2 regions of the Peribacillus sp. ACCC06369 genome follow, and region 1 is predicted to be linked to the other one. Evidence: riboswitches for the same ligand, from Rfam matches in the RefSeq annotation. Region 1 holds a riboswitch; the other holds the start of a gene.
What was found. Region 1 has a riboswitch for S-adenosylmethionine ahead of mmuP (S-methylmethionine permease). Riboswitches for the same ligand answer to the same signal wherever they lie in the genome.

Region 1 (12,029 bases):
GGAGCAGCCGCAAAACAAATAACCAAAGAACTTTTGATAAAAAATAGTTTGGTTAATGGTGGTTTCAAGGTAAGGGGAAAAAAAGCGAAGCTATCAAAAATTGATGCTAGTGTTTTGGTCATAGCTAGTAAGTATGATCGATTGGTCCCACAGGAAATGATTTATCCGGTAATGGAGCATTTAACATGCAAGGATAAGACATTCAGTCTACTGAAAAGTGGACATGCTGCAAAACAATATTCGGGTGAACTCCCATCTTATTTGAAGGAATGGCTACCAGGGCGTTCTTCCCCAATTCAATAGGTTACTAGGGGGGTGCGAAATGTACGTTTTGAACGACAATGAGTATAATAAAATCATGCCGGTTGTAGAATTTATGGGCTTTGCGTCATTGATATTTTCAAAATTCTTTGCGACTTTCCCAGATTATTAAAGTGAAATAAAAGTAAGGGCTGGCTCAGTATGTAGAGCCGGCCCTAATGTATTATTGATAATATTTCACTCGTTCTTCAAGTGGTGAGACGTCTTTATCGCCAGGCTCTGCAGTGGGTCTTCCAAAAGGCATCTGTGCGATGAGTTTCCAATCGCTTGATATATCCCATGTCTTTCTCACCTCGTCATCGATTAAAGGATTATAATGCTGAAGACTTGCACCAAACCCCTCAATTTCCAAGGAAGTCCATACGACAAATTGTAAAATGGCAGATGATTGGTTAGACCAAATCGGGAAGTTTTCGGCATACGTTTTGAATTGTTCTTGAAGCCTTTCTAAAATGGCCTGATCTTCAAAGAATAAAACCGTACCATAACCATTTTTAAATGACTTCATTTTTTCTTCCGTTTTTTCAAAATCTTTGTCACCGACTGCTTTTCTTAATGTTTCTTTTGTGATATCCCATAATTGGTCGTGGCTTTTCCCGGTTAAAACAATCACTCTTGCACTTTGTGAGTTGAAAGCGGAAGGGGAATATTGAACGGCATGATCGATAACTTCCTTAATCCTTTTATTAGGGACGACACTTTCCTTGCTAAGGGAATAATATGAGCGCCTATCTTCAATTGCACTTGAAAAATCTTTAGCCATATATCACACCTCCATTAATTATACCGACTTATTTTGACCTGATATTATTATTTTATTAAGTGAATGGTTTGAAATATTTGAATCAGGGATGGTTGACAAATATATAAATGTCGTTTATCTTTAATTCAAGATATTTTTATTAAAAGTGTTGTGTATAACAGATTAGATACCTCGAATTCGAGATATTATTGGCGGATAATTCATCTCCTTAAGGGGAGATTTATAAAGATAGGAGTGGTACGGATGGAATTAAAAGGATTACATCATGTTTCGGCGATTACAGCTAGAGCGGGAAACAACTTTGAATTCTACACGAAAGTATTAGGGATGCGATTAATCAAAAAAACGGTGAATCAAGATGATATTCGTGTGTATCACTTATTTTATGGAGACCAAATTGGTTCACCGGGAACGGAACTGACGTTTTTTGAAATTCCCAATGCTGCCCGCACTCATGAAGGAAACAATAGTATTTCAGAAATTTCTTTACGGGTGAGGGATGATGAAGCACTCGAATATTGGAAAAAACGGTTTGTGGAATCCAAGGTTGATCATGATGAAATATCAACCCGTTTTCAAAGGAAGGTTCTTTCTTTTAAAGATCCTGAAGGGCAAAGGCTTCTTCTTGTTTCCGATCAGGATAATAAAGGCGTTCAAGGAGGGTTACCATGGGATGGAAGCCCGGTACCGCAAGAGTTTTCCATAATAGGATTAGGACCAGTTAAACTTACTGTACCCAATATTGAACAAACGCAAAGCGTTCTTACCGAAGTATTGGGGTTCAGGAAATCAGGCACATACCCATCCTCAATTAGGGGGCAAAATCCGATTGTCGTTTACGAGATAGGTGAGGGAGGAACAGGAGCGGAAGTCCATGTCGAAGAAAGGAATGACATTCCCCGAGAACGATTGGGGAGAGGGGGAGTACACCATGTTGCCTTCCGGGTGGATAATGAAGTAGAACTGAGAAAATGGATAGAGAAAATTAGTGAATCGAAATTCGTGAACTCGGGATATGTGGACCGCTTTTATTTTCGTTCACTATATTTTAGGGAGCCGAATGGCATATTATTTGAACTAGCGACTGATGGACCTGGTTTTGCAGTGGATGAAGCAGAGGAGCACCTAGGTGAGAACCTCGCACTGCCACCATTTTTAGAATCGAAAAGAAAAGATATTGAATCGAATTTAAAACCCCTGAATACTAAATCAACAAATTAATCAACGGGAAAGGAAGTAATCGGCATGCGAAAGCAAAATGCAGGAATACATCATATAACCGCAATTGTAGGCAATCCTCAAGAGAATGTGGATTTTTATGCTGGAGTATTAGGAATGCGTATGGTGAAGAAAACCGTTAATTTTGATGATCCAGGCACCTATCACTTATATTTCGGAGATGAATCAGGTTCACCGGGTACTATCATCACTTTCTTTCCTTGGCCTGGGGCATACCGAGGGACAATTGGCTCTGGACAAGTGGGGATTACGACATATGCCATTCCGGAAGGTTCAATGGGCTTCTGGGAAATGCGTTTGGGTAAATTTAATATAGACTTTGAAAAGTCATCACGTTTCGGTGAGGAATATCTGAAATTCCAAGACCCACATGGTTTACAACTTGAACTGGTTGAGCGTAAAGAAGGTAAAAATAGCGAGTGGTCATTCGGCGGTGTACCAGCTGATAAGGCGGTCAAGGGATTCGGCGGTGCTGTATTATTGACGTCAAAACCGATCAAAACGATGGAACTATTAGAGGAAGTGATGGGCCTGCAAAAGATCGGGGAAGAGGACGATTTCATCCGCTTCAAATCCACATCGGACATCGGAAATTTAATAGATGTTAAAAAAACCGTATTGCCAAATGGAAAAATCGGAGTAGGAACTGTTCATCATCTGGCATGGCGTGCAATCGATAATGAAGATCATAAAGAATGGAGAGAACATATCGGTAACAATGGCTATGGCGTGACCCCATTTACAGACCGTCAATACTTCGATGCCATTTATTTCCGGGAAGATGGAGGCATACTCTTTGAAGTTGCCACAGATCCACCTGGCTTTGCTCATGATGAGACGAAGGAAACGATGGGTAGTAAATTGATGCTCCCGCCATGGCTGGAAGAAAAAAGGGGAATCATGGAGAAAACGTTACTGCCGGCAGTGCCGAGAGTACTAGAGGAGGATAAATGATGAAGCATATTTTTCAAAAAGGAAGTAATCCAGAAGCTCCGTTACTTTTGCTTTTACATGGTACTGGAGGAACGGAAACAGATCTCTTGCCATTATCGGAAATGGTTTCACCGGGTTCATCCGTATTGAGCGTACGGGGAAATGTACTTGAAAACGGAATGCCTCGTTTTTTCCGTCGGTTAGCTGAAGGGGTTTTTGATGAAGAAGATTTGATTTTCCGTACGAATGAGCTTAATGACTTCTTGGAATTAGCGTCCGGACAATATGACTTCGACCGTGACAGAGTGGTAGCATTAGGTTATTCTAATGGTGCAAATATAGCGGCAAGTTTGATGTTCCATTTCGAAGGGGCACTACAAGGAGCGATTCTTCATCATCCAATGGTGCCTAGACGCGGGATTGCTATGCCGTCACTCTCAGAAATACCTGTATTTATTGCTGCAGGTAAAAACGATCCGATTTGCCCGGCAGAAGAAACGGATGAACTTAATCAACTTTTATTGCAAGCTGGTGCTTCGGTGGAAGTTCACTGGGAAAATTACGGTCATCAGTTAACACGTTCAGAGGTCGAGGCAGCAGGTTCATGGTTTCATAAGAACTTTATATAAGAATGAAAGAGGGAATGATGATGATTTCAGTAAATCCTGAAAGTCTGACTGAACGGGAAAATTATAAGTTTTTGACTGGAAGCATTATACCGAGACCCATAGCTCTGGTTACGACACAATCCGAAACCGGTACCATCAATATAGCGCCGTTCAGCTTTTTTAACATAGTCAGTTCCAATCCTCCGATGATTTCCATTTCTGTTCAACGGAAAGAAGGAGTTTCAAAGGACACTGCCCGAAATGCAATTCAATCAGGGGAATTCGTTGTTCATATCACTGATGAAAACAATGTTGCTGATGCAAATCGAACGGCCAAGGAACTCCCATCAGATGAAAGTGAATTGGGCCTGACCAATTTCACGACGGCTGTTAGTAATAAGGTATCCGTACCAGGATTGCAAGAAGCGAAGGTACGCTTTGAATGTACATTAGAGCATGCGATTCCATTGGGAGGTTCCCTAGATAAACCTGGTTGTGATTTATTGATAGGGAAAATAGTCTGCTATCATATAGAGCATGATATTTACCATAATGGCCGAATTGACCAGAATGGGCTTAAACCTGTAGCAAGATTGGCGGGTCATACTTATACAAAACTAGGGGAATTATTTGAAATGGAACGACCTTAAGTGGATAAGAAAGAAAAAATGGCGTCATCTTTTAAGATGTCGTCATTTTTTTTTATACCAAATTTATTCCCGGTTAGCATTATCTGCAATTCTAATACGGTGAGCGACTGTACCAAAACAAGCAATCATGCCGGAGGTGACGAAATCGTCAGAATGTAAAGGGAATTCTTTATATTCCAAAACAAAACTTGACAATTTTTTCATAGATTGATAAAGTTATAAAAAATTAATTTCTTATCCAGAGAGGTGGAGGGACTGGCCCTATGAAACCTCAGCAACAGGTCCGCTAAGACACTGTGCTAATTCCAGGGGGTGAAACCTTGATAGATAAGACCGTACGTTTTTATTTGTCAGTAGCGCACTCTTTTTAGAGTGCGTTTTCGTTTTTTCTGGATGCAGGATAAAGGAGAGTATGAATGGAGAACAAAAGGAAACAAGAATTTCAAAGGGAAATGAAAACACGGCATTTAATCATGCTATCGCTTGGCGGGGTGATTGGAACAGGTTTGTTCTTAAGTTCGGGTTATACGATTCAGCAGGCTGGCCCGTTTGGCACTATCCTTTCGTATCTGATTGGAGCATTAGTGGTTTATCTAGTTATGCTATGTCTAGGTGAACTGGCAGTACATATGCCCGAGACAGGTGCGTTTCATAGCTACGCAGCCAAATACATCGGACCAGGGACAGGGTTTACAGTAGCCTGGTTATATTGGCTAACCTGGACTGTTGCACTAGGTTCGGAATTCACGGCTGCAGGATTGTTGATGCAGCGATGGTTTCCATCAATCAATGTCTGGATATGGAGTGCTCTATTTGCCATATTGGTTTTGGCATTAAATGCTTGGACCGTTAAGTTTTTCGCTGAATCCGAATTTTGGTTTGCGTCTATAAAGGTAATTGCGATTGTGATATTTATTATTTTGGGAGCAGCGACAATGGTAGGTTTTATTCCAATGACTAACTCACAATCAGCACCGCTATTTTCCAATTTTACAAGTGCAGGTTTATTTCCGAATGGTGCTTTTGCCATTATAATGACGATGCTTGCGGTGAATTTCGCATTTTCTGGAACTGAATTAATCGGAATTGCAGCTGGAGAAACTGTGAATCCAGAAAAAACGATACCAAAGGCAATCCGCATGACATTATGGAGATTGATCATCTTTTTTGTAGGAACCATCGTTGTATTATCCGCATTATTGCCTGTTTCGGATGCAAGCGTATTAGAGAGCCCCTTTGTTGCAGTTCTTGAACGAATTGGAGTGCCATATGCAGCGGATATCATGAACTTTGTTATTTTAACTGCCATTTTGTCTGCTGCAAACTCAGGTCTATATGCCTCTTCCAGAATGCTTTGGTCCCTTGCAGATAAGAAAACGATATCACCTATATTTGCAAAATTGACAAAAAGAGGTGTTCCGATAAATGCAGTCATTTTCAGTATGTTGGGTGGTGGCTTAGCCTTGTTTTCGAGTATTATTGCACCGGATACGGTGTATATCGTCCTTGTATCCATTTCGGGTCTAGCCGTGGTTGTAGTTTGGATGAGTATTAGCGCTTCACAGTTCCTATTCAGAAGACGTTTTATAAAAGAAGGAAATTCAGTAAATGATTTGGCTTATCGTACACCATTATATCCGTTCGTACCAATCGTTTCTTTCATACTCTGTCTTGCTTCTTGTATAGGAATTGCCTTTGACCCTACACAAAGGATAGCACTTTATTGTGGTATTCCATTTATTTTGTTTTGCTATGGAACTTATTATATTACACAATCTTCAAAGAAAAGAGGAGTAAAATCATGAAGAATAAAATAAACCCAATTGACGCTATTTTACGAGATCATTCAGTCATGATTCTGGACGGAGCTCTAGCTACAGAGCTTGAGCGGTATGGATGTGATTTGGACGATCCCCTGTGGTCTGCACGTGTATTAATTGAAAATCCAGAAGTGATTTATAAGGTTCACTCTGCTTATTTTCGTGCTGGAGCGGACTGTGCGATAACTGCAAGCTACCAAGCCACCATTGAAGGTTTCTCCCTGCATGGGATACAAGAAAAAGAGGCCATGGAGTTAATTCGGAAAACGGTGTTACTCGCAAGGAAAGCAAGGGATGATTATTGGAAGGATGAAACGCAAACAAATAGACCCAAGCCATTGGTTGCTGCATCAGTTGGACCTTATGGGGCGTACCTTGCAGATGGTTCAGAATATGTAGGAAACTATGGTGTTTCAGATGAAACCTTAGTAGAATTTCATCGCCCAAGAATATCAGTTTTGATTGAAGCAGGTGCTGATCTCTTAGCATTTGAAACGATTCCATCCCTTCAAGAAGCAAAAGTATTGGATTCATTATTGAAAGATTATCCAGAAGTGTATGCTTGGCTATCCTTTTCCTTGAAAGATGAGAAAGCGATAAGTGACGGTACATTGCTGGAGGAGTGTACGAGGTTGTTTGAGGAAAATGAGCAAATTGCAGCGATTGGCATTAACTGTGCACCAGTATCAGTTGTCACGGAAGCTATCAATGTGTTGAGTGCAAACACGAAAAAACCAATTATTGTTTATCCGAATTCTGGTGAAACTTATAATCCGGATACCAAAACATGGCATGGTCAAGAATCTTGTAACAAGTTCGACCTGAAATCCGAAGAATGGCACCATGCAGGGGCACGTTTGATTGGAGGTTGCTGCAGAACGGCACCTCATCATATTGAAGAGATTTCAAGAAAGTGGCGACCATCCGAGGTGGTATCCTCATAGCCTTTTTTTTGGATTTCAAACTGTTTTTATAAGCTATGTAAGAAGTGGGAAAACCCTCCCTCTCGTCTTGTCAAAAATAAAAAGAACAGGAATCGTCTTAATCAGGCGGTTCCTGTTCTTTTTGTCTCTTTATTCAGATTTGAGTTATTGAAAGGAAAGGGAGAATTTCTTATTGTTTCTAGGGGCTTCTGAAATAAGTTGATTCGTTTCATGTATGCACTTGACCGAATTGCGCCTACTTAACGGTGGTTGCAGATCTTGCCGCTTGATTGCTTGGGTCATGATGTACAATTAGACGAATATTGAACGAGAAAGGAGGGATTTGGAAATATTAGGTGCTATCTCTCGGGATTTAGAGAGTAATGTATCCGATTTTGCAGCAGGTTCAGATTCACCTTTACTTTTTTAGCCAAACTGCTTAAGGCAACAATGTAAAACAGCCTTCATTAAAGCAAGAAGCAATGAGATGTGAGTCAACCTAGAATGAAAGTTCCTTATTAACAAAATGATTCACGATCAGTAAAAAGGGAAATTAAATCATATTTTTTTTACGCTTGGGAAAACTAAACAAACAAGAATAGAAAGGAGAGAATGAATATGAGTCGTGGTAAAAATTTTAATCACAAAGAAAAAGGACATCCAGGGAATTTACCTAATAATAGAATAAGCGAAGAGAAAGAACACAGTCGACAATATGAACAGATAGAGGATATTGTCACACATGAAGCTTTTAAAAATCGGGAAAAAGAAGACGAGATGCCTTAATTTATTGGGAAGCAGTATATAGTTTAGTCATTTTTAAAATATGCTCATAAGATAGTACTAGCAAGGTATTGCAATTTTATTGTTTGCTTAAGCAATTTCCCATTCTTTTAAGGCTTATAAAATTTCGCTTTCCGAAAAACAGCACATGAATAATAACGTATGTTCCACTTCATGATGATGGTTCCAACATTCAGCTTCGTATTTTCTTTTAAAGATTTCATTAATTTCCATATATGAGATTGGGAAAAAACCATGAGCTATGCTATGGTTTTTTCTGTCATTGGAAAGTCGGAGTGATTAAATTTAAATAAGCGAATAAATGGAGGGAAAACGGAAGAATTACAAAAAATTCTGTTAAATTTTTTTGTAAGAAGAGTGGAAAACAGGATAAAAATAATGGAGGATCTATGATAAGACGACTTTCTTCTATTAAATGATAAAAAACCTCCAACTTACTTTCTCGGGACATTGGTTTATTACAGAGCCCAGACCAGTTAGTAGTATAATCTATTTGTACACATATTATCTTGTCATAAAAAAATAGCGATCATTTTAGTCATGGAAGTGCGAACTTCAATAACGAGGACAACTTATCCTAACAAAAGTTAAGGGAGTTCATGTTCTTAAAGAATCTATCAAGCCTACCATATCTTAATTTTCCAAGTAAGTTAATCCCAACTATCAGGAGATAGTGCAATAAGTCCACTTTATAACTATAAGACCCTGCGTTATGTCAAACGGTTCTGTCCCTCATAAATGTTTCAGGAAAATAGCAATTTGATTTCGTATTTTTGTTGCTAAATGAAAGGTTATATCAGATTCCACTTACCAGAACTTAGCCCAATGGCTCTTTTGTTTTATTAAGTTTATCTCGATTTACTTCCACTTCTCGCTTAGCTCTAATAAAAGCAATAAATTGAATCGTTTCTTCTTCAGAAAGAGAAATTCCATCGACAGAAAGCTTCATATTTGATAAATCGGTTAATTCCAAGACCTGAAGTGATTCTGTGGAAACCTCTTTAGGCAGAGAAGCTGGATAATCTACTCTACCTAGAAGATAATCGGTGGATGTATCATATAAGCCGGCTAATAAATTAATCGTTTCTAATGAAGGGCGGCGGTGGCCCGATTCGTAACCTGCATAGGTACTCTTGGCGATTCCGAGCCTGTCAGCCGTATATTGCAAAGACCACCTTTTGCACTTCCTTAATGTAGTTAATCTATTTAATATCATTTTTATTACTCTCCTTTTATATAAATCCATTATACCATCATATGACAATAAAGTGTACGCGTAATGAATAACTTTAGCTTGATTTCACACTTGAACAGAACTATAATTACATGTGATGTACGCGTAACATGAACATTTACAATGAATACATCCTTTCTGAGATGCTTAGAATGATTGGGATACAGGGAGGCTTTATAGGGGGTAGTAAATTGGAGAAATTGAAGTCAAAAATTAAGAAGTTGATGTTAATTACTACCGGTGGTACAATTGCATCGTTAGAAGGGGAAAATGGACTGGTTCCAGGGATGAAAGCTGACGAAATTTTAGGTCACCTTCCGGGATTAGATTTATGTCAGATTGATAGTAAGCCTTTGATGAATATCGATAGTACAAATATGCAGCCGGAAGATTGGACAGAAATGGCACAATCCATCCATGAGCACTACCATGATTACGATGGCTTTGTGATCACCCATGGGACAGATACGATGGCTTACACTTCAGCTGCGCTCTCATATATGTTACAAGATTTAGGGAAACCAGTTATTATTACAGGTTCTCAAATCCCAATTGCCTTTAAAAAGACGGATGCCAAAAGAAATATCTCTGATGCGATTCGGTTTGCTTGTGAAGATATTGGAGGCGTATATGTAGTTTTTGATGGTAGAGTCATCCAGGGTACAAGGGCCATTAAATTGAGAACGAAAAGCTATGATTCGTTTGAAAGTATTAATTATCCTTATATTGCTTCCATATCAAAAGATAAAATTGAGTATCTTAAGCCAGTTCAATCAACAAAGAATAAGGAAGCCAAGTTAGATGCTTCCATTTGTACTGATGTTGCTTTGGTTAAGCTATATCCGGGGATTAAGCCCGAATTCTTTGATTTTCTGAAAAATCAATATCGGGGAATTGTAATTGAAAGTTATGGGAGCGGAGGTATTCCGTTTCAAGGAAGAAATATTTTAGAGAAGTTGAATGAGTTGGCCGAGTGTGGAATATCCATTGTCATTACTACCCAATGTTTAGAGGAAGGGGAGGATATGGATATATACGAAGTGGGACGAAAAGTAAATAAGAATGTCATCATTCGTTCCAGAAATATGAATACAGAAGCCATCGTTCCTAAGTTGATGTGGATATTAGCAAAGACACAGGATCCCAAAAAGGTGAAGGAATTGATGGAAACACCGATTGCAGAGGACATTACATTCTAGAACAAACAAAGGGGCAAGAGGAAATGTTGATAGATGAGAGAACATACCGAATTGAAAAAGACTTTCTTGGGGAAAAGGAAATTCCAGCAGATGTTTATTATGGAATACAAACTTTACGCGCTGTAGAAAATTTTCCGATTACCGGTTATAAAGTCAATGAAGAAATGATTCGTGCACTTGCTATGATAAAAAAAGCAGCCGCTTTAGCAAATATGGATACCAAACGCTTGTATGAAGGTATTGGAAACGCTATCGTTAAAGCGTCAGATGAAGTGGTCGATGGAAAGTGGCATGAATATTTCATCGTTGACCCAATTCAAGGCGGCGCGGGCACTTCGATGAATATGAACATTAATGAAATCGTTGCCAACCGAGCGTTAGAACTTATGGGACACAATAAAGGTGAGTATGTTCATGTTAGTCCAAACAGCCACGTTAACATGTCACAATCGACGAATGACGTATTTCCAACTGCCATTCATTTATCAACACTACGACTATTAGAGCAGTTAATACAAACAATGACAAAGATGAGTACGGTCCTAAAGAATAAAGCAAAACAATTTGATCATGTTATCAAAATGGGTCGCACACATCTTCAGGATGCAGTGCCAATTCGTCTCGGGCAAGAATTTGAAGCATATAGTCGCGTATTAGAGCGGGATATAAAAAGAATCAGTCAATCACGTCAACATTTATATGAAGTGAATATGGGAGCAACTGCAGTTGGAACGGGATTAAATGCAGATCCGCGTTACATTGAAAATGTTGTTAAGTATTTAGCTGAAATCAGTGAATTGCCACTTGTCGGAGCAGAACATTTAGTAGATGCAACCCAAAATACGGATGCATATACTGAAGTTTCAGCTTCATTGAAAGTATGTATGATGAATATGTCTAAAATTGCTAATGATTTACGTTTGATGGCTTCAGGACCAAGAGCGGGATTAGGAGAAATCACTCTTCCAGCTCGTCAACCAGGTTCATCCATCATGCCAGGAAAAGTAAATCCAGTAATGCCAGAATTAATTAATCAAGTCGCTTTCCAAGTGATCGGGAACGATAATACGATATGCTTAGCATCAGAAGCGGGGCAACTAGAGTTGAATGTAATGGAGCCAGTGCTTGTATTCAATTTATTGCAATCTATCAGCATTATGAACAATGCTTTTAATGTCTTTACAGATTATTGTTTAGAAGGCATTGAAGCGAATGAGCAACATTTAAAAGATTATGTCGAACAAAGTGTTGGAGTGATTACAGCGGTCAACCCGCACCTTGGTTACGAAGTGGTTTCACGTATTGCGCGTGAAGCGATTTTAAAAGGAAAATCAGTTCGCGAACTTTGTTTACAGTATGATGTGTTAACTGAAGAAGAATTGGATTTAATTTTAAATCCTTATGAGATGACAAAGCCTGGTATAGCAGGTGCATCTCTTTTCGATCGGGAATAACCAGTAAATTTGTAGAAGACATTAAACTATATAATTTTGTTGGTATGACTATGCCTATTGGACCATTGGTTTATAGGCATA
Region 2 (12,029 bases), 1.8 Mb from region 1:
GATTCAGCATATCCTTCGCACCCTGCCCGTAAAAACCGAAGCTGTCTTTGAAAGGTTATTCGAGTTGGGGATTGATCTAGGCATCGATAAAAAAGGCCAAATATGGATAATGGATATTAACTCGAAGCCCGGAAGGAAAATCATTCAGGCACTTCAGCCGGAGACAATGAAAGATATTCATCGCGCACCGTTTCAATATAGCCAGTATTTAGCCGAACATCTTCAGAAAGCAGGTGAATAGAAAGTGAGAAAGACTTATCCTGCCGAAATTGCCGCTATCCCTGGCAATGTTCTCTACTATCCTTCAGAGCTTGGAGATTTGGCAGAGATTGAATTAATTTATTTCGGACGACATTCATGTCCTGCCATCGTCAAACAAAACCCGGCCGTCAATCAATCAATCGTCCTATCGGAAAGTCTTGCGGAATCGCTTATATTCGATCATACCGATATTCCCCTTCATTTATTCATATACGGCAAGAGCATCCATATCGGACCGCTTGTCGGAATCTTTTCCTCAGGATTCACCGGCCTTTCAAACAAACCATTAGGGGAGAGAACGGAATTTTTCGCAAAGCTCCTTTCGCTTAGCAGGACCACAGGCTGTATCCCCTTTGTTTTTGGAGAGAATGTAATCAATTGGGATGAGGAGACAATCAAAGGTTATGTGTTTGATAACGATGACTGGCACATTAATGAATTTCCTTTTCCTAATGTCATCTATGACCGTCTCCCAAACCGGTTGACGGAAAACCGCGATGGACCCAAAGAAGTGAAGCAGAAATTTCAAAAAGAATATACCATTCCATGGTATAATCCTGGTTTTTTCAATAAATGGGATGTAAATGAAAGGTTATGCGCAGATGAGCGGGCACTGCCTTATTTGCCGGAAACGTATCCATTTCAATCCATGTCCGTGGTGGAAACCCTTCTTTCCCATTACCGTCAAGTTTATATAAAGCCCATTCACGGCAGCCTCGGTCTAGGGATTCACCAAATTCTTTATGATAAGCATGAGGATGTTTACTATTGCCGCTATACAAATGAAGCAAAAGAAAATAAACTGCAAAAGTTTTCCACTTTGGAAGCCATTGTTAAACATATTTTTCACGACCGGCCGCTTGAGAACCTTATCGTGCAGCAGGGCATCCCATTAATTCGATCTGAAAAACGTCCAGTGGATTTCCGGGTCCATACGAACAAGGACAGTAATGGAAAATGGCAGGTGTCCGCGATTGCAGCAAAAATCGCTGGTGCCGGTAGCGTCACGACCCATATTAAAAGCGGGGGTGTCATCAAAACGGTCGCCGAATTGTTTGGAGATGACGATGAAGCGAAAGAAGTCGAACGAAAGCTATCGGAAGCCGCACTGATTCTAAGTGACAGTATAGAAAAGAACTTGGACGGCATCATTGCAGAAATAGGATTTGATTTTGGATTGGATAAAAAAGGGCAGGTTTGGATGTTTGAAGCCAATTCCAAACCTGGACGTTCCATCTTCTCCCATCCAAAACTCAAGGATTTCGAACTGCTGACCAGAAAGCTCAGCCTTGATTATGCCATTTACCTTACGGAACAGACGATTACGAAATCAATCAGTGTGCCGCGATGAACATTTTTTACGATATCCGCACTGAAAATTGGCACCACACTCATGAGAATGCGGATCTTTTCGCCGGGTCTGCCAAAGAGGAGATCAGCTATAAAAAGGACCATTCGAATCACCCCCTAATTCCTATCACCATATTTCCAGGTAACCGGATGCTTGTCGTCGGAATACTGACTGTTTCCAATCCCAAAAAGGAATCAGGTTTGGGTGGAAACCTGACCCTTTTTCGGGACCTATCCTTATATTTATTGGAACACGGGATTTTGACTTATGCTTTCACAGGAAATGCCCTGCATTCCGAGTCGTTGAGAGGGTATGTTTTTTCCTCCACTTCAAACAAATGGATCGAGTGTAAGATGCCCCTCCCTGACATCATCTATAACCGTATCCCATCGAGGGGCTATGAGGCTTCAGAAGAATTCCAGCGTCTCATCAACCACTTTAAAGAATATCGAATGAACCTTTTCAACCCTTGTTTTATAGATAAATATGTAATGTTCGAAGCATTAACGGAAGACGGGGCCCTCACCACTCACCTCCCCCCCACCATGATCCTGCGGAACAGCGATTGCTTGGATGCTTTCCTCGAAACCCACAGGCATATTTACCTTAAACCATGCAAAGGAAGCCAAGGGAAGGGCATTTATACCATCATCAAAAATCCTGATGAGACACTTTTGTTCAATAGCCTAAAGCATAGTGAGTCCTTTCCGGATTTCACTTCATTCTGGGAAACAAAAAAAAGGGATTTATTAAAAAGAAGCTACCTTGCTCAACAGGCGATCATACCGAAAAAAATTTTTGGTCATCGTTACGATTACCGAATTCTCGTCCATTATGAAAAAGGTTTTTATAAAGTGACCGGCAAAGCAGTAAGGATGTCACAAACTCAGGAAATCACCACCCACACTCCCCGAGGGGGTAAGCTTTTTCCTTATCAAGACCTGCAATCAAGAAGCTTGAATCAAAAATTAGCGAATATCGCCCAAAAATGCGGTGAGACTCTTTCGAAAAAAATCGGGTTTCTCGGAGAATTTTCCATTGATGTAGGCGAAGATGAATCGGGTTCGCTCTTCATATACGAAGTGAACTCAAAACCCATGCAGTTCGATGAAGAGGAAATTGAAGCTAACCGGCTTTTGCATTTAAAAAATCTTTTCATTGAATTGACTTTTTCCAACCTGACAATAAAATGACACCTCCAGCTGCCGTTTTACATTATAATGATATGAAAGACAGCATATATGGAGGTTATACATATGATCACCCATTTTCAGTGGGCACCACTGCATAAGAATCTGCCAGGATGGAAAATTTCATTTTATTTCAAAAAGGAGGCAATCAAAGCCTTATACCATAAAGATGGTTCCATCGAATGGACAGCCAACCCACCTTCCGAAACAGATGAAACCCAACTCAAAAGCATGATCCATGACTTAATGGTCTACCATGTATATGAATGAGCCCTTTCCCCTTTTTCATTCATTAACCCCCTGAACGGAATAAAAATCCCTCCTTTGCCTAAACTAAAGAAAAGGCTAGGAGGGATTTATTTTGGATAAAGAAAAAATGACATTTTTGAAGGATACCGAATATGATGGCAAGGATTCCGTTTTCCTCGATATCGATCGAATAATCAATGAAGGAATGGCAGGCGGAAATGTGTATGAAGTCGCTAACCTTCAGAACATCGAGGAAGCACATGATTTTTATGATGAAACAGATCCCAATATCAATAAATAAACACTCGTGGGCTCCCTTTTTGGGGAGCTCCACTTAAAAAAAGTGAACTTTAGTTCATGCGTCATATTCCCCACTATCAAATGTTTTTTTATGTAAAGCACCCCCCTCCATAAAAAAACAACTTCCCGGATGGAAGTTGTTTGATTGCAAACTAAATATTACAACATGCTGTCTTCTTGCCTTTTCCAATTCCCGCATTCTATCCCCCGTAGGCATTTGGTATTATGCTAAAAGCATTAATATCAGAGCTCGTCCTTTCAATATCTATTGTTAATATTCAAATAGTTCCATTCTCCCTGGCATTCAAAACATTTTCGTATAATATCGAAGTTATGATATGCTCTGAATCCCATTCATGTTCAGATATCTCGATAAGGGGATAGCGATTCGGTAAAACGACTTGCTGGATTTCATGGACTGTATGCCCTTGATCATGTAAGCGTAAAATTTCACCTTGGAGGTTTTCCAAATAATCGAGTTTTTTTCGAAACATTTCCTTTCCGTCAGGCACATGTCCAGCATGGCAGCAAAACACTTCCCCAAAGTCATATCGGAGTAATTTTTTTATGGAATCGATGATGATCGGGACAGACTCTTCCCGTAAGATAAGCTTTGTTTTTGGTGTTACGAAAAGGTCTCCTGAAAAGAGCATGCCAGTGCTGTGATTCACATACACCATATGGTCCTTCGCATGACCAGGGGTAAAAATCGGCTCCCACGTTTGGGTGCGGGAATGAATGGCCTTGCCTAGCGGCTCAGCCTTAAAGGCGTCTCTTTTTCCCCAAAACATTTTACGATATTCAGGATATTCAGCATCCTTCGCACAAGCATCAACCGACATCGGATGAATGAATATCGGAACCTTTTTATGTTCCTTTATCCAGGCAGCGCCTCCCGTATGGTCTTCATGATAGTGCGTAAGGGCAACTGCATCGAAGTCTGCGGACTCATAGAATGAAACAAGTCCTTCCAATAAAATCTGTGCGCCAGTATCTATCAATAGCCCATCCGTTAAAAAAACATAGACACTCATCCCCGACTTGATACCGTCAGGAGTCCCGTGCACACAAACCACATCATTTACCGTCTTAATCTCTATCATCCATTTTCACCCCATCATTGTACAAAAATAGTTTTTTCTCCCTTTTTCACTTTATTATAATAAATGTATTACCTCTTTACCCTTTTGACAAGGAAATAATGGAATATCTGGATGTAAAAGACGGATTATTGACTAAGAGCCCTTTTGACAGGAATGGTTTTAATGAACCGCACGGAACATTATCGAAAAAAAACTATCACCAAATCACAGAAACGATTGACATTGTGGAATTTTACAAATATTATAGATTATATTATAAAACTTGAAATATTCTAAAATAATAATTTACTTATCAAGAGTGACGGAGGGATCAGGCCCTGTGATGTCCGGCAACCGCCCTTCGGGAACGGTGCCACTTCCTGCAGAATGTTTGCATTCTGAAAGATAAGACGAGATATAATTTCGCTGCCTCTTTCTGAATGATAGAGGCAGTTTTTCATGTTTAAGGGGGAAGGATCATGATTGAAATCCGTTCAGTCCGAAAGGAATACATCACGAAGAAAAACCGAGTTATCGGAGTGGATAACGTATCTTTAACCATTCAAAAAGGCGAAGTGTATGGAATTGTCGGCTACAGCGGAGCTGGAAAAAGCTCATTACTCCGCTGCTTGAATTTGCTTGAACGTCCGACAGCTGGAAATATCATCATTGACGGCATTGATTTAACCTCTTTATCAAGTAAAGAGCTTCGTAAACAACGTCAAAAAATCGGAATGATATTTCAACACTTTTCCTTGGTCAGTTCAAAAACCGTTTATGAAAATGTCGCTTTCGCCTTAAAGGCCGCGCATCAATCGAAGGACGCCATCAGGTTACGTGTATTGGAATTGCTGGAAATCGTAGGTCTCAGTGATAAAAAAGATGTCTATCCGGCACAGCTTAGCGGTGGACAGAAGCAACGGGTCGGCATAGCCCGGGCCTTAGCAAATGACCCCACCGTACTGTTATGTGATGAAGCGACTTCAGCCCTTGATCCAACAACAACAAAAGCGATTTTACAGTTATTAAAAAAGATAAGCAGGGAGCTCGGGATCACCATCGTGTTGATTACACATGAAATGGAAGTGGTCAAAGAACTATGCCACCGAGTCGCCGTCATGCAGGATGGGCGGGTAATTGAAGAAGGTTCCGTTTATGAAATATTTTCACAGCCAAAGCAGGAATTAACGAAGCAATTCATCAGCAGTGTATTGGATTTCGAACTTCCCTCACATTTGATTGAAGAAAGTAAAGGAACGATTATTAAAATTCAATTCGAAGGGCAAACCGCCGGTGAATCGATTCTCTCCGACGCTCTCCAATCCCATTCAGTAAAGGGGAATATCCTGCACGGTAAAATTGAGTATATTCAGGATGTCCCTTTAGGCATCTTGATCATTGAGTTAATCGGTGAGGCCGCTGAAATTCATTCGGCATTGGAATATATAAAAAATCGTTCCAATTCTGTGGAGGTGTTAAAACATGTCATTTCTTGATTCCATCGTCAATATTTTACCTGATCTTAATAAAGCCTTTCTTGAAACAATTTATATGGTCGGCGTTTCCCTTGCGGTAGCCCTTCTGATAGGTTTACCACTTGGAGTATTGCTGTTTACGACAACCAGGAATTTATTCTTTGAAAATAGCGTCGTGAATCGATCACTCGGTTTCGCAGTCAATATTGTCCGTTCAATCCCGTTCATCATTCTCTTGGTCGCCCTCCTTCCTTTAACGGAACTGCTTACTGGATCGACGATAGGGCCAAGAGCGGCTTCTGTTTCCCTGTCCGTATCCGCGATACCTTTTTTTGCAAGGATCGTGGAATCGGCATTACGTGAAATAGACAAAGGAGTGATTGAAGCTGCAATTGCCGTGGGGGCCACTCCATGGATGATCATCAAGGATGTACTTCTTCCGGAGGCAAAACCGGGAATCATTCAGGGGCTGACATTAACGACCATTTCACTGATCGGTTACTCAGCAATGGCAGGGACAATCGGCGGAGGGGGAATTGGTGACCTGGCCATCAGGTACGGTTATTACCGTTATGACAACACGGTCATGATCACGACGATCGTCGTGTTGATCTGCCTTGTACAAATCATTCAAATGGTTGGTGACAAAGCCTCATACTTAGTTAACAAACGATAGAATCAGTCATTTTTCCAATGATTCAATACATATATTTCAGGAGGAATTTCAAATGAAGAAGATAGCTTCGTTATTATCAGTCTGTGCACTTGCCCTTGGCTTGGCAGCTTGCGGAAGCGATGATGCATCCCCAAAAACTGAAGACAAAAAAGAATTGAAGATCGGGGCGACTACCGGGCCATACGCCGATATGGTTAAAGAAGCAATCCAGCCAGGTCTGGAAGATCTCGGTTACAAAATAGAGATCGTAGAGTTCACCGACTATATCCAGCCGAATAAGTCGCTTGGCAACAACTCGATCGACGCCAACCTATTCCAGCATAAAGTGTACATGGATAACTTCGCTAAAGAAAATGATCTAACGCTTTCCGACCTTATCATAGTTCCAACAGCACCAATGGGCATATACTCGAACAAATATAAATCGTTGAAAGAAATTAAAGACGGTACATCCCTTGCATTGCCAAATGATCCGGTTAACCTTGCACGTGCACTTAAAGTGCTGGTGGATGAAAAATTGATTGAGGTTGACCCAGATGTCGACCCTTTAAAAATATCTGAAAAGGATGTAACGGAAAATCCAAAAAACATCCAATTCAAGCCATTGGAATCCGCTCAATTGCCCCGCGCAACAGACAGTGTTGACCTATCAGCTGTCCCTGGTAATTTCGCTCTCGCAGCGAAAATGGACCTCCAGGATGCCCTTGTTTTAGAAAAGATGCCAGATATGTATCGAAACGTTGTTGCAGTGAATACAAAAGATGTAGACGCTCAATTTGCCAAAGATATTAAATCAGTAGTGGAATCCGCCCAGTTTGAAAAAGTGATCGATAGCAATTTTGCCGGATTCGGAAAACCAGATTGGATGAAATGATCAAATAATCGAGGCCTGCTTTCCCTTTTCAGGGAAACAGGCCTTTACATTAAGGAGAACGAATATGAATACCCTACTGGAAGTCCGCAGCGGCCCAGCCTATTATGCCTGTAAAGCTAATGTCCTTGAAACACTGGAAGCAAAACTGAGTAAAGCGAACATTCGTAAAGTGCTCGTTATTCATGGAAGAAAATCATGGAAAGTTGCAGAACCATTTTTTCCTTCTTTCGAAAATATTGAGACGATCTTTTTCACATACGACGGGGAATGCAGTGACCCGGAAATTGAACGCGTCAAGAAGTCAGCTCTTGAACAAGGTGTGGATGCATTAATCGGCATTGGAGGCGGTAAGCTGCTCGACCTCGCCAAATCGGCCGGAAACTCGCTTCAAAAGGAAATCATCCTCATACCAACCCTGGCTTCCACCTGCGCTGCCTGGACACCGTTAAGTGTCATTTATGATGATAATGGTTCCTATGTCCGCTATGATATTCATGAAAAAAGCGCTTGGATGTTATTTATCGAACCGGGAATTCTATTGGATTCGCCTATTGGCTTTTTACGGGCAGGAATCGGCGATACATTGGCGAAATGGTATGAGGGCAATGCATTGGTCGAAAAACTTGCCACAAAGTCCGTTTGTATTGAATTGGCACATATGGCCGCAAGGCAATGTCAGGAAGTTTTATTGACATATGGCGAGGAAGCCCTAGCGGATTTGGAAAAGGGCAAATGGACAGACTCACTAAAGCGTGTAATTGAAACGAACATCATCACCAGTGGTCTAGTTGGCGGCTTTGGTGACCAGTACCTGCGCATTGCCGGTGCCCACTCCATTCATAATGGCATGACTTCCATCACGCAAACGCATCATTTACTTCACGGGGAAAAAGTGGCATATGGCATTTTAGTCCAGCTTATGTTGGAAGGGAAATTCTCAGAAATCAAACAATTAATTCCATTCTACCAGGTGCTTAAACTGCCTATGACATTGTTTGATATTGGTCTGACGGTTGAACATAGGGCGGAACTTCAAGAGATTGCAGCCCACTCTGTCAAAGAAGAGGAAGGCATCCATCTTCTTTTCCCTGATATTAACCGGGAAAAAGTGACAGCAGCCATGGAAAACCTTGAAGTCCTCACAACCCACGCAAGCACATCCATGGACTGAAAAAACGATGGGGTTTTTCCCCATCGTTTTTTAATACATTAAGGAATCAAATCATAACATTGCTTGTTTCAAATCACCCTTTTCTCTATGTACCTATTATTAAACAAAATGTGGTGCCAATCCTTCAGTCTAATAAAAGAAGTTTTCATCAGACTGTCTGTTTCCATAATCGAAGGAGATCACTTTCATGTTGTCTGTGGATACCAGCTTTTCTATCAGCTGACTCTGGTCGATTCTTTTCCCAATCCCAAATATCTTCGAGTGTTTCAGAAAGCGGACGGAATGTTAGTCCATTATTGATGGCTTTATTGTTATCAAAAGCCAAAAATCCATTCAAAGGTTCCTTGGCTCCTGGAAAAGGGAACTCTTCCGGTATCCATAAAGGCATCTCTCCCCACGGCTCGACTTTATTGTCCATCAAGAACTTTTCAGATACCCATGTAAAGGCAGCATTGCTTCTTGTCACCTTTTTACAGTCTTCAAGTAAACGACCCATAGTTAGAGTGTAATCCGGTCCCACGGCGTTATATGCACCTGTCATACCTTTTTCTATCATTTGTATGATCCATTGAGCTAAGTCCCTTGCATCGATAAATTGGATTGGACGGCCAGGGCGTCCCGGGGATAAAACTTCTCCCCCTTCCGCTATTCTCTTAAGCCAGTATGGCAAACGGTCAGTGTAATCATAAGGACCTACTATTTGGCCAGCACGAATTGACAAGACTTTCCCCGGCAGTTCTTTTTCAGCTGCTTTTTCGCTCAATGATTTTAGCGGACCATAATATTCCCCGTATATCGGTCCAGCCGTTCCACGGGTGATTTCTTCTACTTTTGCATCATTTAGTATATGAACCGCTCCATTTTCATCAATGCCTGGTTTGCTAGGATCCTTATAAACTGAGCAGCTTGAAATATATGTATAATGTTTAACCTGATTCAGTAATCTGCAAGATTTCTCTACAGTTCGAGGGATAAAACCCGATGTGTCAATGACTGCATCCCAATGTCTTTCCTTCAACATTTCCAGATCCCCGTCGCGGTCCCCTCTTAATTGTTCGATTTCGCCAAAAACATCAGGGTTGCTTCCACGATTAAAAAGTGTGACATCATGCCCTTTCTCAATCGCAGCTTTAACTAAATACCGGCCTATAAACCGTGTACCACCCAATATTAAAATGTTCATACAATCGCCTCCTCTTAAACGATATTCCATAAAGCATACGCAAAACCCTTTCCTAAAATTAACAATAATTCCAACTTTTATTCCAACTCGCTTTTAACCATGAATTTCCGTTTACCGGAATGATTTGACCTTGTCATGTCGTTTTTCTTAAAAACTAGTAATATTCTTAATCTTTTGCACTTTATTCTTTTTCGCTATAATGATATGGATATGAAGAAAGAAGGTGGAGACGATGCTTGAAAATCTTAAACAAAAATTCCCGAATGCTATTACCAATAAAATGGATACTGATGAAATTTCTGAATATGTTTGGTTCGAAGACTCTAGAAGTATACTTGGGATTCCCCGTTCAGAAATCACCGCAGAAGAAATCAGTTTATTGGAACTGCTATTTGCTCCTTGCATAAACCCAAATAACCCAAATACGTATCAAGACGTATCATGGAAAACTTTTTTATCCGAACCGAATGCACCATTGCCCTTAACAAGCTGGGAGAATGTTCGATTCATTCATTTCAAGCTGACTCATGCAGATTTTTCCAACTCCGATTTTGAAGACGCCTTCCTCGCTTTCGTTCCATCTGATGCAGCATTGGTCTGGGAAAATGAAACGTCAGGAATCTTGATTGAAACGGACAAGGATGGACCTTTATCAAATAAAGAACTAATCGCCATTTCTTCCACGCTTGAAAGTGACTTTTATGTAAAGACACGTATGTTCACCGGGCGCTTTCACCCTGTAAATCAAGACCTTCATCATCACAGGAACCAGGAGAAAAAATGTTTTTATTTGGCACAAGTGCATCTGCCGGATCTAAAGGTGGCTGATTTAGCAGACATCATCCCCCACTCATTAATAAATGACCTTTCCGTTACGAATGCAAAGTGGTATATCAATGAGATTCTCGGCAAGACCAAGCAGGATACTGAACTTATCAAAACGATCAAAACGTATATCGAATGTAATTCCAATGCCACCTATGCCGCCAAACAGCTTTATATACATCGGAACAGCTTACAATACCGGATAGATAGATTCTCTGAAAGAACTGGTCTCGATATTAGGAACTTTCGTCACGCCTTGACTGCGTACTTGATTCTTTTACTGAATGATTAATTTTCATTACAAACAGGGGTTTTCATCCTTTTTTGTGCAATGTGCCCATACTTTTTTCTAAACTGATAGCTTAGACTATATTTAATTAGTACAAGTAATCAATAGTTTAAAAGGGGGATTTTTCATGGCAGAGTTAGTATTGGATCATATATTCAAGATTTATGATAAAAAGGTGACAGCTGTTAAAGACTTCAACCTTCGTGTTGCCGATAAGGAATTCATAGTTTTTGTGGGACCTTCAGGCTGCGGCAAATCGACGACTTTACGGATGATTGCCGGACTGGAAGACATTTCCCAAGGGGATTTATTTATAGACGGCAAACGAGTCAATGATGTCCCCCCTAAAGATCGTGATATTGCGATGGTTTTCCAGAACTATGCCTTATATCCACATATGTCCGTCTATGACAATATGGCATTTGGATTAAAGCTCCGGAAAACGCCAAAAGCGGAGATCAAGCAAAGGGTCAATGAAGCTGCAAGGATCCTCGGACTTGAAGAGCTGCTAAATAGAAAACCGAAAGCCCTTTCAGGTGGTCAGCGCCAGCGTGTGGCACTAGGCCGTGCAATTGTAAGGGACGCAAAAGTATTTTTGATGGATGAGCCATTATCCAATCTCGACGCAAAGCTGCGGGTTCAAATGCGTGCTGAAATCGCAAAGCTACATAAACGTCTGGACACCACAACGATATATGTCACACATGACCAAACAGAGGCAATGACCATGGCGACACGTCTTGTCGTAATGAAAGATGGTATCATCCAACAGGTCGGTGCCCCAAAAGACGTTTACGAGAAACCCATAAACGTTTTCGTCGGCGGCTTCATCGGATCGCCTGCCATGAACTTCTTTACCGGAACATTAAAAGAAGGCATGTTTAAAATTGGTGAACAAACCTTTGAAATACCAGAATTGAAGATGAGAATGCTGCGTGATCAAGGATATGTCGGAAAAGAAATGATCTTTGGCATCCGTCCGGAGGATTTCCATAACGAAGGAGATTGCTTCACGGAGTCCCCCAACAGTATATTCACAACCCAAATTGATGTAGCCGAACTCATGGGCGCGGAGATCATGCTTTACTCCACATTAGAGGGGC

Region 2: linked by a shared signal. The riboswitch ahead of QUF78_RS06415 (methionine ABC transporter ATP-binding protein) and the one ahead of mmuP (S-methylmethionine permease) in region 1 are both predicted to bind S-adenosylmethionine.

The regions. Positions count from the first base shown of each region.
Region 1 covers NZ_JAUCEN010000002.1:2,953,091-2,965,119, reverse strand. Annotated here, with positions in the region: gene QUF78_RS15155 (alpha/beta fold hydrolase) at 1-303, shown strand, start outside; gene QUF78_RS15150 (nitroreductase family protein) at 485-1,084, opposite strand; gene QUF78_RS15145 (ring-cleaving dioxygenase) at 1,328-2,305, shown strand; gene QUF78_RS15140 (ring-cleaving dioxygenase) at 2,330-3,277, shown strand; gene QUF78_RS15135 (alpha/beta hydrolase) at 3,277-3,885, shown strand; gene QUF78_RS15130 (flavin reductase family protein) at 3,906-4,514, shown strand; SAM riboswitch class I at 4,746-4,848, shown strand; gene mmuP (S-methylmethionine permease) at 4,931-6,319, shown strand; gene mmuM (homocysteine S-methyltransferase) at 6,316-7,278, shown strand; gene QUF78_RS15115 (hypothetical protein) at 7,876-8,043, shown strand; gene QUF78_RS15110 (helix-turn-helix domain-containing protein) at 8,879-9,277, opposite strand; gene QUF78_RS15105 (asparaginase) at 9,508-10,494, shown strand; gene aspA (aspartate ammonia-lyase) at 10,518-11,948, shown strand.
Region 2 covers NZ_JAUCEN010000002.1:1,144,066-1,156,094, reverse strand. Annotated here, with positions in the region: gene QUF78_RS06445 (YheC/YheD family endospore coat-associated protein) at 1-241, shown strand, start outside; gene QUF78_RS06440 (YheC/YheD family endospore coat-associated protein) at 245-1,612, shown strand; gene QUF78_RS06435 (YheC/YheD family endospore coat-associated protein) at 1,609-2,805, shown strand; gene QUF78_RS06430 (YheE family protein) at 2,869-3,072, shown strand; gene QUF78_RS06425 (hypothetical protein) at 3,164-3,352, shown strand; gene QUF78_RS06420 (MBL fold metallo-hydrolase) at 3,630-4,454, opposite strand; SAM riboswitch class I at 4,741-4,845, shown strand; gene QUF78_RS06415 (methionine ABC transporter ATP-binding protein) at 4,913-5,929, shown strand; gene QUF78_RS06410 (methionine ABC transporter permease) at 5,916-6,584, shown strand; gene QUF78_RS06405 (MetQ/NlpA family ABC transporter substrate-binding protein) at 6,637-7,458, shown strand; gene QUF78_RS06400 (iron-containing alcohol dehydrogenase family protein) at 7,523-8,629, shown strand; gene QUF78_RS06395 (NAD-dependent epimerase/dehydratase family protein) at 8,778-9,812, opposite strand; gene QUF78_RS06390 (PucR family transcriptional regulator) at 10,045-10,929, shown strand; gene QUF78_RS06385 (ABC transporter ATP-binding protein) at 11,054-12,029, shown strand, end outside.